Regions from separate parts of the Roseixanthobacter liquoris genome, predicted to be linked through region 2. Evidence: predicted binding sites of a transcription regulator. Region 2 holds the regulator's gene; each other region holds the start of a gene.
The links. The regulator LexA, encoded in region 2, represses DNA repair genes until DNA is damaged. The targets are predictions, from matches to a motif close to TGTTCNNNNTGTGTTCNG.

Region 1 (3,272 bases), 2.2 Mb from region 2:
GATGCTGCACGACCGCCGCGGCGTCGGCCGCATAATGGTCCATGTCATGGCCGTCCCACACCTGGCTGGAGCGGCCGTGGCCGCGCCGGTCATGGGCGACGACGCGATAGCCCTTGGCGAGGAAGAACAGCATCTGCCCGTCCCAGTCGTCCGAGGACAGGGGCCAGCCGTGATGGAACATGATGGGCTGGGCATCCTTCGGACCCCAATCCTTGAAGAAGATTTCGGCGCCGTCGGTGGTCTTAACCGTGCTCATGATCTGCGCTCCTGGCTGTGCCGGGCTCTGTCGTCCCCGGCGGCTCATTTGATGGGGAGACACTAGGCGTCCGCGGCCCGCTTTCGGATTGGCGCGAGCGACAGATTTCAGGCCATAAGTGACAAATGACGAAACCGACGCCCTTGGCGGAAATCGCCGTCCTGATCTATCCCGGCGCGCAGCTCGGCGCGGTCCATGGGCTGACCGACCTGTTCTCGGTCGCCAACCTGCTGGTGAGCCGCCGTGTCGGCGCCGCATCGCCGCGCATTCGCATCAGCCATTGGCGCGGGCGGGAAAACGGCGCGGGCGCGGAACGCGTCTTCGACAGCGATCCGGGCGCTTCCGGCGAACCGGATTTCATCATCATGCCGCCGGCCGTCATCGCGCCCATCACGTCGGACGAGGCGGCGCCGCTGGCGCTCTGGCTGCGCGAGCGCCACGCGCGCGGGGCGACGCTCGCCTCGGTCTGCGCCGGCGCCTTCCTGCTCGGCGAAACCGGCCTGCTTGCGGGCCGCGCGGCCACCACCCACTGGTTCTATGCCAACGATTTCGCGGAACGGTTTCCGAACGCCCGGGTGGACATCGACAAGCTCGTCATCGACGACGGCGATCTCATCACGGCGGGCGGCCTCATGGCCTGGACGGACCTGGGGCTCAAGCTCGTGGACCGGCTGCTGGGACCGACCGCGATGCTGGAGACCGCGCGCTTCCTGCTGGTCGACCCGCCGGGCCGCGAGCAGCGATACTACAGCGTGTTCTCGCCCCGGCTGCGCCATGGCGACGAGGCGGTGCTGAAGGTCCAGCACTGGCTGCAGGCGACCGGCGCCCGCGACGCGACGCTTGCCGCGATGGCGGACAAGGCGGGGCTGGAGCCGCGCACGTTTCTGCGCCGCTTTCACAAGGCGACGGGGCTGAAGCCGACCGAATATTGCCAGCACCTTCGAATCGGCAAGGCGCGCGAGATGCTGGAGACCACGGCGCGCCCGGTCGAGCAGATCGCATGGGATGTGGGCTACGAGGACCCGGGCTCGTTCCGAAAGGTGTTCGTCAAGATGACCGGGCTGAGCCCCCGCGACTATCGCCAGCGGTTCGGGATCGCGGCCGGTCGCGAGGGCACCGGCGGGGAATCGGCGCTGCGGGAGGCCTCGACGACCGGCACCCCCTCGCCCCTCGCGGCCCCTCGTCGAGACCGGTAACGCGAAGCGGCGCTTCAAGGACGCAAACCCAACGCGGCCACGCTCCTTCCCCGATCCCGCGTGCCCCCCTGTGCGACACGCTTGACTCTCCCGCGCCGTTCCGGAATCTATAAGAACAAATAGGGAACAAGCGAGCCCTCTCCGGAGGCGGCTCGCGCGCTCCCTCGAACCCCCGGCATTTCGCGCGGGCGGCGGCGTTTGCGTCGCTCGCGGGGATGCGGCCTAGCGAAACGGACGGCCCATGTCCAATCCGAGCGCGACTCGCGCTGCGGGCGAGCTTGCGCGCCTGCGGCGCTGCATTTCCGCCATCGAGCGGCGCGTGGACGCCCCGCCGACCCGCCCCCCCGTGCCCTGGTCGGCGGGCGAGGCGGTGGAATGGGACGAGGAGGCGCAAAGCCAGGAAATCCGAAGCCAGGAGATCGGGAACCAGGAGATCTGGAACCAGGAGATCTGGAGCCAGGAGATCTGGAGCCAGGGGAATTGGACCGGCGGCGATCGAGGCCAGAAAAGCCGGGATGAGGAAGGCCGGGATGAGGAAAGCCCGGCCGGCGCGGCGCGGGCGGGAGCGCGAGCGTCCGCGCGCGGGATTTGCGTCCCGGCAAGGCCGATCCCGAGCGGCTCCGCCGGGGCGGCGCGCGCCCCCTCTGCCCCGTCTCCCCCGCAGACCTCCGGCGGCAATCCGGCGCCCGGCGGGAGCGAAACCGGCGCCCCCGTACAGGACCAGGCGCCGCTCGATGATGCCGGCCCCGCCCTTGCCCCGCCCCACCCGCTTCTGCCCCTCGGCATCCCCCCGCTGGATGGGGCGCTGGGGGGCGGGCTCGCCCTCGGCGCGCTGCACGAGGCCGCCGCCCGCGGCCCCGGTGCGGAAGGCGCCCTCACCGCCTTTGCCCTCGCGCTCGCCGCCCGCGCCGCGTTCCAGCTCAAGCGCCCGGTGCTGATGGTGCAGCACGAGCTGGCGGAGCTGGAGGCCGGCAGCCTCTATGCGCCCGGCCTCGTGGAACTCGGCCTGTGCGACGGCGCGCTGGTTCTGGTGCGGGTGCACAAGGCGCAGGACGTGCTGTTCGCCATGGAGGAGGGCCTCAAATGCGGCGGGCTTGCCGCCGTGCTCGGCGAAGTGGGCACGGCCTTTCCCGAACCCCTCACGGCGACCCGGCGGCTCTCCCTCGCGGCGCGCGCGCACCCGGTGCTCGGCCTGCTGCTGCGCCAGAGGCCGGACGGCGCCGCCTGCGCCGCCCTCACCCGCTGGGCGATCGCCCCCGCCGCCAGCACGCCGCGCGATTCTTATGGCGGGCTCGGCCTGCCGACCCTGGAGGCCGCCTTGACGCGCAACCGCCTCGGCCCGCTGGGACGCTGGACCCTCTGCCTTGCCGGCCCCGCCTTCCTTTCGGCCGCGCCCAGCCCCGCGCTTCCCCGCCAGGCCCGCGAGGCCGGATCATGACCCCGTCCCCCGCGCCCGGCCGGCGCTATCTGTGCCTGTGGCTGAACCACCTTTCCACCGACCGCATCGCGCGCAGCTTGCCGCTGGAGCTGCGCGCGGCCCCGCGCGCCACCCTGGTGCTGGAGAAAAGCGCGCTGCGGCTCGCCGCGCTCAACCCCGCCGCGCGCGACCTCGGCCTCGTGCCCGGCCTCTCCCTGGCGGACGCCCGCGCGCGCCATCCCGAGCTTCAGGTGGCGGACCATGCACCCGAGGCGGACGCGCGCCTGCTCGGCCATGTGGCCGACGCCTGCGAGCGCTATACGCCGCTGCTCGCCCTCGATGCGCCGGACGCCCTGATGCTGGATGTGTCCGGCTGCGCCCATCTGTTCGGCGGCGAGCGCGC
Region 2 (3,272 bases):
GCGCAGCGTCGCGGTGGCGGCAGTACTCGTGCTCGCGGCGGCGCCGGTTTCGGTGCTCGATCCCGGCATGCAGATGTCCTTTGCCGCAACGCTCGCGCTGGTCGCGGCGTTCGAGCGGCTGCGCCCGCTGCGCCTTGGATGGACGGCCGATGGGCGAATGGCGCGCATCGCCCTGAAGGTCCTGCTGTTCGTGGGCGGGCTTGCGCTGACCTCGCTGGTCGCGGGCCTCGCGACGGCGCCCTACGGAGCCCTGCATTTCCAGCGCATCGGCGCCTATGGCCTGCTCTCGAATCTCGCCGCCATGCCGGCGGTGAGCTTCCTGGTGATGCCGTTCGGCCTGCTCGGCGTGCTGCTGCTGCCGTTCGGCCTGGATTCGCTGGCCTGGCCGATCATGGGGCTCGGCATCGACATCATGGTGGGCGTGTCGGACAAGGTCGCCGCGCTGCCGGGCGCTGGCCTGCGGACCGATTGGTTCAATCCGCCCGCGGTCCTGGCCGCGAGCCTCGCCTTGCTGTGCCTTTGCCTGTTGCGGGGACGGCTCGCGGCGATCGCGCTCGTTCCCGCGCTCGCGGCCCTCGCCCTCGGCGGCGCGCCCCCGCGTGCCGACATCCTGGTCGCGCCGAACGGACGGACCGTGGCGGTGCGCGCGGCGGACGGGCGGCTCTCCATCCTCGGGGCGACCTCGAACCGGATGGTGGCGGACCAATGGCTGAGCCGCGAGAGCGACACGCGCACCTCGCAGGCCGAGGGATTGGCCGATGCCTTTCGCTGCGACCGGCTGGGATGCACGGCCGCCACCGCAGGCGGCGTTCTCGCCGTCTCCCGCCGCCCCGAGGGGCTGGAGGCGGACTGCCTGAACGCGGCGCTCATCGTGAGCCCCCATCCGGCGCCGAAGAAATGCCCGGCCAGGGTCATAACGCCCGCGGATATGGCCCACACGGGGACCTTGTCCCTGTTCCGTGCGGCGGAGGGGAATTCCAATGCCCGGGACTGGCGGATCGTTCCGGCGCGCTCCCCGCGTCAGCAGCGCCCGTGGATGCCACTTCTCCCTCCCGTCGCAGAAGGGGAGCAGGGCGCGGGGTCCGCCCAGCAGGTCGAGGAGGATGCGGCCCGTTGATCCCTGGCGCAGGGCGCGGCGATCAAACGGAACACGGGAATCTCAATAGCGGCGCATCAGTCCGACGAGGCGACCCTGAACGCGAATGCGGTCCGGCCCGAAGATTCGGGTCTCATAGGCCGGATTGGCGGCTTCCAGGGCGATGGAGGCCCCCTTCTTGCGCAGGCGCTTCAGGGTGGCTTCCTCGTCGTCCACGAGGGCGACGATGATATCGCCGGTCTCGGCACTGTCGCATTTGCGGATCAGCACCGTATCGCCGTCCAGGATGCCGGCCTCGATCATGCTGTCGCCGCGCACTTCGAGCGCGAAATGCTCCCCGGTGCCCAGCATTTCCGGCGGGACGTTCAAGGTGTGGCTGCGGGTCTGAATCGCCGAGATGGGGGATCCGGCCGCAATGCGGCCCATGACCGGCACGGTCACGGTCGGCGCGGTTTCCTCATCCTCAGCCGGCGGGCGGACCCGGCCGAGGCTGCCCTCGATCACGCTGGGGGAGAAGCCGCGCCCGCTGGAGGAGGCCGCGCGGCTCGCGGCGAGGCCGGGGGCGGCGCTGTCCGGCAGGCGGACCACTTCCAGCGCCCGGGCGCGATTGGGCAGGCGGCGGATGAAGCCGCGCTCTTCCAGGGCGGTGATCAGGCGATGAATGCCGGACTTGGACCGCAGGTCCAGGGCTTCCTTCATCTCGTCGAAGGAGGGCGGGACGCCGGTTTCCTTCAGGCGTTCATGGATGAAACGCAACAGATCATATTGCTTGCGCGTCAGCATGGTCTCACCCGTCCCCATCCCGCTTCCGGTTCGGCAGCGATGTCCGTCAGGAGATCATTCAAACCGAAACAAATCATGAACAAGCATTAGCTGTTCCTTTTGTGTTCCGCAAGGGTGAACATCGCGTTAACGGTATTTCAGGAGGGGAGCGGAAGCACCGAAACGGCCTCGCCGGGCTCTGCGGCGGGTGCGAAAGCCGGCCGGATCAGCAGGCAATCCGCCATGGCGAGGGTCGTCAACATGGACGAATCCTGAATCGGCAGCGGCGTCGCCACCAAGGCCCCGTCGGGGGCGAACGACAGCGTCGCGCGCATATAGTCCACGCGGGAATCATTGGCCTTCACCGCGCAGCCGAGGCGCGCCGCGCGCACCTGCTGGCCACCCGCGGTGCTGCCCTGGAGCGCGTTCAGCAGCGGAATGAGGAACAGCACGGCGCCCACATAGGCCGATACCGGATTTCCCGGCAGGCCCAGCACGCGCATGGGGCCGCGTGCACCGAACATCAGCGGCTTTCCCGGCCGCAGGGCGATCTTGTGCACGGTCAGCTCCACCCCCTCGCTGCGCAGGGCCGGCACGATCAGATCGTGCTCGCCCACCGAGGCGCCACCGGAGGTGATCAGCACGTCTATTCCCGATTCGGCCGCCGCGCGGATGGCGGCGCGGGTCGCATCGAGGGAATCGCCGACGAGGCCGAGATCCACCGCCTCCGCGCCATGGGCCCGGGCCAGCGCCGCAAGGCCGTACACATTGGACACCACCACGTCGGACAGCGCGCCGGTGCCGGCCCCAGGGCGCACCAGTTCGTCGCCGGTTTGCAGGATGCCCACTTTCGGCCGCGCGACGACGCTGAGCAGGGAATGGTCGGCCGCGGCCGCCAGCATCACATCGCGATCGGTGAGGCGGCGGCCGGCGGGAAGGATCAGGCTGCCGGCGGGAAAATCGAACCCCGCCTTGCGCACGTTCCGCAGCGGCGCGGTGGCGGCGGTGGTGGTGATGAGATCGCCCTCGCGCGCGATATTCTCCTGGATCACCACCGTGTCCGCCCCCGGGGGCAGAAGCGCGCCGGTGAAGATGCGAACCGCTTCCCCCGTGGCGATGGCACCCGAGAAGGGGCGGCCGGCGGCGGATTCGCCGATCACGCGCAAGGTCGCGGGAACCTGCGCGATATCGGCGGCGGCCACCGCATATCCATCCATGGCCGACATGTCGGCGGCGGGCTGGCTACGGCGCGCCCACAGGTCGGCGGCGAGCACACGGCCCGTGGCCTCGGCCACCGGCACGGATTGCACGGGCAAGGGCGCGACGCCGGCCACCACGCGCGCGAGGGCCTCTTCCACCGGCATCAATGCCATGTCGCCTGCTCCAGATTTGGTTTTTAGCTCAGGCGCCTTAG
Region 3 (3,272 bases), 490 kb from region 2:
GCCGAAGGTGACGCCGAGATAGGCGACATCCGCCACCGGGCTCGCCTTCTCGGCGATGATCTGGGCCAGGGACTGGCCGGAATTCTTGTTGTCCGGCGGCACCTCGACGCCGGTGTCGGCCTTGATGGCCTTGAGCATGCTGCCCCAATCGGCCCATTCGGTGGGGCAATTGTAGCAGATGGCATCCGCCGCCTGGGCGGGGGCGAGGGTGGCGGGCAGCACGGCGGCCGCGAGCAGCGGCGCGGCGAGCAGGGACTTCAGCGCTGAGAAGGTCATGCCTTGGTCTTTCATGTGGTCGCACAAAGGGGTGCCCGGCCGGGCGAGCCGGACGGGGTCGCAAACGCGGTACGAAAGGCGGGCCGTCAGGCGGCCGGGGTGCGCGATCCGCCCGCGGGCGAACCGGAGAAACGGGGGGCGGCGCCGGGGTCCGGCGGCGCGGCGGCCAGGGTGCCGGTGAGGCGCAGATGATAGGGCAGGTGTTCCACCGCCCGTCCCGTCGCGCCCTCGAACATGTCGAACAGCCGCTCGATGGCGCGCGCGCCCATGAGGCGGGTCGGCTGGTCCACGGTGGAGAGTTCCGGCGTCACCAGCCGACCGATGGCGATGCCGTCGAACCCCGCCACCGACATGTCGCCGGGCACGCAAAGCCCCATGGCGCGCACGGCGGCGATGATGGAGAGCGCCAGCAGATCGTTGGAACAGATCATCGCGGTGGGCCGCGCCCGGGCGGCGAACAGGCCTTCCAGCGCCGCGCGATGGGCCGGGGCGTCGGCGATATAGTCCAGTTCCAGCACCGGCTCAGGGGGAAGGCCGGCCGCGCCCATGGCGGCGAGATAGCCCTGGTGGCGCAACCGCGAGCGATCGGACGAGGAGAAGCGGCCGGCAATGAACAGGATGCGCCGGTGCCCCTGGGCGATCAGCGCCTCGGTGAGGGCGCGGGTGGCGCCGGCATTGTCCACCGTCACGGCGGGGCGGGAAATGCGCTGCGGCTCGTTATAGACCAGGACATAGGGGATGGCCTCGGCATCCAGCATGTCGAGGGTGGAATTGGCATCCGGATCGGCCACGGTGAGCACGAGCCCGGCCACGCTCTGGGCCACCAGCGTGTCCACCACGGCGCGCTCGCGGGCTGGGTCGTAGTCGGTGGCGGTCACCAGCAGCGCATGGCCGCGCACGCGCGCTTCCGCCTCGATGCCGGCGACGGAGCTGGCGAACACCGGATTGGTCAGGCTGGGGATGACCACGCCGACGGTGCGGGTGCGCAGGGTCTTCAGCGAACGGCCGATCTCGCTCGGGCGGAAGCTCAGCTCGGCGATGGCGGCGCGCACGCGCGCCTCCGCCTCCGCGCTCGCCCGCGCCGTGCCGTTGATGACGCGGCTGACGGTGGCGATGGAGCAGCCGGCGCGCTCGGCGACGGTGCGGATGGTGACGGTGCGCGCCAAGCCGGCTCCTCGGATGTATGTAACCGTTTACACGGCTCTCCTAGGGCCGCGATGTTACAGCCGTATGACGCGGCGGAGACCTGCGCTTCGATGCGCATTTCGGCGCCGAAAAGCGCATTGAAATTTCGGCGCGCGGAAGATTCACGGAAACTTAGCGATAAGCGCCGAACTTGACCGGAACATATTGCGAACATCGAACAAAACAGGTACAAATTCGGGCGTAAACGAATAATCCTTGCACGCGGCGGAGAGCACAGCGATGACTCAGTCCACACTCAGACTCGTCGAAGGTTCCTCCATGGATAAGACGAAAGCGCTCGACGCCGCGCTCTCACAGATCGAGCGGCATTTCGGCAAGGGCTCGATCATGCGGCTCGGCAAGAGCGGCAAAGCCATTGAAATTGAAAGCATTCCTTCCGGGTCGCTGGGATTGGACATCGCGCTGGGCATCGGCGGTCTGCCGCGCGGACGGGTGGTCGAGATCTTCGGCCCCGAATCGTCCGGCAAGACCACGCTGGCCCTGCATACCGTTGCAGAAGCTCAGAAAAAGGGCGGCGTTTGCGCCTTCATCGATGCCGAGCACGCGCTTGATCCCATCTATGCCCGCAAGCTGGGTGTGAACCTGGACGATCTCCTTATTTCCCAACCGGATGCGGGCGAGCAGGCGCTGGAGATCTGCGACACGCTGGTGCGCTCCGGCGCGGTGGATGTGCTGGTGGTCGATTCGGTCGCCGCCCTCACCCCCCGCGCCGAACTGGACGGCGAGATGGGCGACAGCCAGCCCGGCATGCAGGCCCGCCTGATGAGCCAGGCCCTGCGCAAGCTGACGGCGTCCATCTCCAAATCCAACACCATGGTGATCTTCATCAACCAGATCCGCATGAAGATCGGCGTGATGTATGGGTCGCCGGAAACCACGACCGGTGGCAACGCCTTGAAATTCTACGCCTCCGTCCGCCTCGACATCCGCCGCATCGGGATGATCAAGGAGCGCGACGAGGTGATCGGCAACCAGACCCGCGTCAAGGTGGTGAAGAACAAGCTGGCCCCCCCGTTCAAGCAGGTGGAATTCGACATCATCTATGGCGAAGGCGTCTCGAAGACCGGCGAATTGCTCGATCTCGGCGTGCGCGCTGGGGTGGTGGAAAAGTCCGGCTCCTGGTTTTCCTATGACAGCCAGAGGCTTGGCCAGGGGCGCGAGAACGCCAAGACCTTCTTGAAGCAGAACGCCGAAGTTGCCGGGCGAATCGAAGCGGCCGTGCGCCAGAATGCCGGTCTGATCGCCGAGCAGATCCTCGCCGGTCCCGACGATGACGACTCCGCCGAGGCCGCCGAGGATTGAGCATCGGCCTGGATTTCCAGGAACAGGAAGGCGGAGCCCGGTTCCGCCTTCCGCGTCCGCCCTCAGCGCTTTTATCCCGCAGATGGGGCGAGGCGATGGGCGGGCAATAATCACCATGGCGCGAAGGCGCCGGAAACGCTTTTCTGGACAAGCGGAAACGGCATCGTTAAACGATCTTCGCTTGCGCATGAGGGCTTTGGCGTTTGTCCGGGCCGTGTGAGAACCGACGTCGCGCCCGTCCGCGCGTCGGGGGAAATCCAGTCAAGGGTATGGTGGCCGGCACATGAGCGGCGTGAATGAGATCCGGTCGACCTTCGTCGATTATTTCGTGAGGCAGGGCCACGAGGCGGTGCCCTCCTCGCCGCTGGTGCCGCGCAACGACCCGACGCTCATGTTCACCAATGCGGGCATGGTGCAGTTCAAGAATGTCTTTACCGGCATGGAAAAGCGCCCCTATTCGCGGGCGGTGACCTCGCAGAAATGCGTCC

Region 1: the regulator LexA is predicted to act here: its motif matches at 1,564-1,581, upstream of V5F84_RS01490 (ImuA family protein).
Region 3: the regulator LexA is predicted to act here: its motif matches at 1,618-1,635, upstream of recA (recombinase RecA).

The regions. Positions count from the first base shown of each region.
Region 1 covers NZ_CM195537.1:328,254-331,525, forward strand. Annotated here, with positions in the region: gene V5F84_RS01480 (alpha/beta fold hydrolase) at 1-256, opposite strand, end outside; gene V5F84_RS01485 (GlxA family transcriptional regulator) at 382-1,452, shown strand; gene V5F84_RS01490 (ImuA family protein) at 1,694-2,890, shown strand; gene V5F84_RS01495 (Y-family DNA polymerase) at 2,887-3,272, shown strand, end outside.
Region 2 covers NZ_CM195537.1:2,953,353-2,956,624, forward strand. Annotated here, with positions in the region: gene V5F84_RS13210 (ComEC/Rec2 family competence protein) at 1-1,117, shown strand, start outside; gene lexA (transcriptional repressor LexA) at 1,160-1,879, opposite strand; gene V5F84_RS13220 (molybdopterin molybdotransferase MoeA) at 2,017-3,231, opposite strand; gene moaC (cyclic pyranopterin monophosphate synthase MoaC) at 3,269-3,272, opposite strand, start outside.
Region 3 covers NZ_CM195537.1:2,459,361-2,462,632, forward strand. Annotated here, with positions in the region: gene V5F84_RS10875 (ABC transporter substrate-binding protein) at 1-276, opposite strand, end outside; gene V5F84_RS10880 (substrate-binding domain-containing protein) at 363-1,442, opposite strand; gene recA (recombinase RecA) at 1,702-2,784, shown strand; gene alaS (alanine--tRNA ligase) at 3,068-3,272, shown strand, end outside.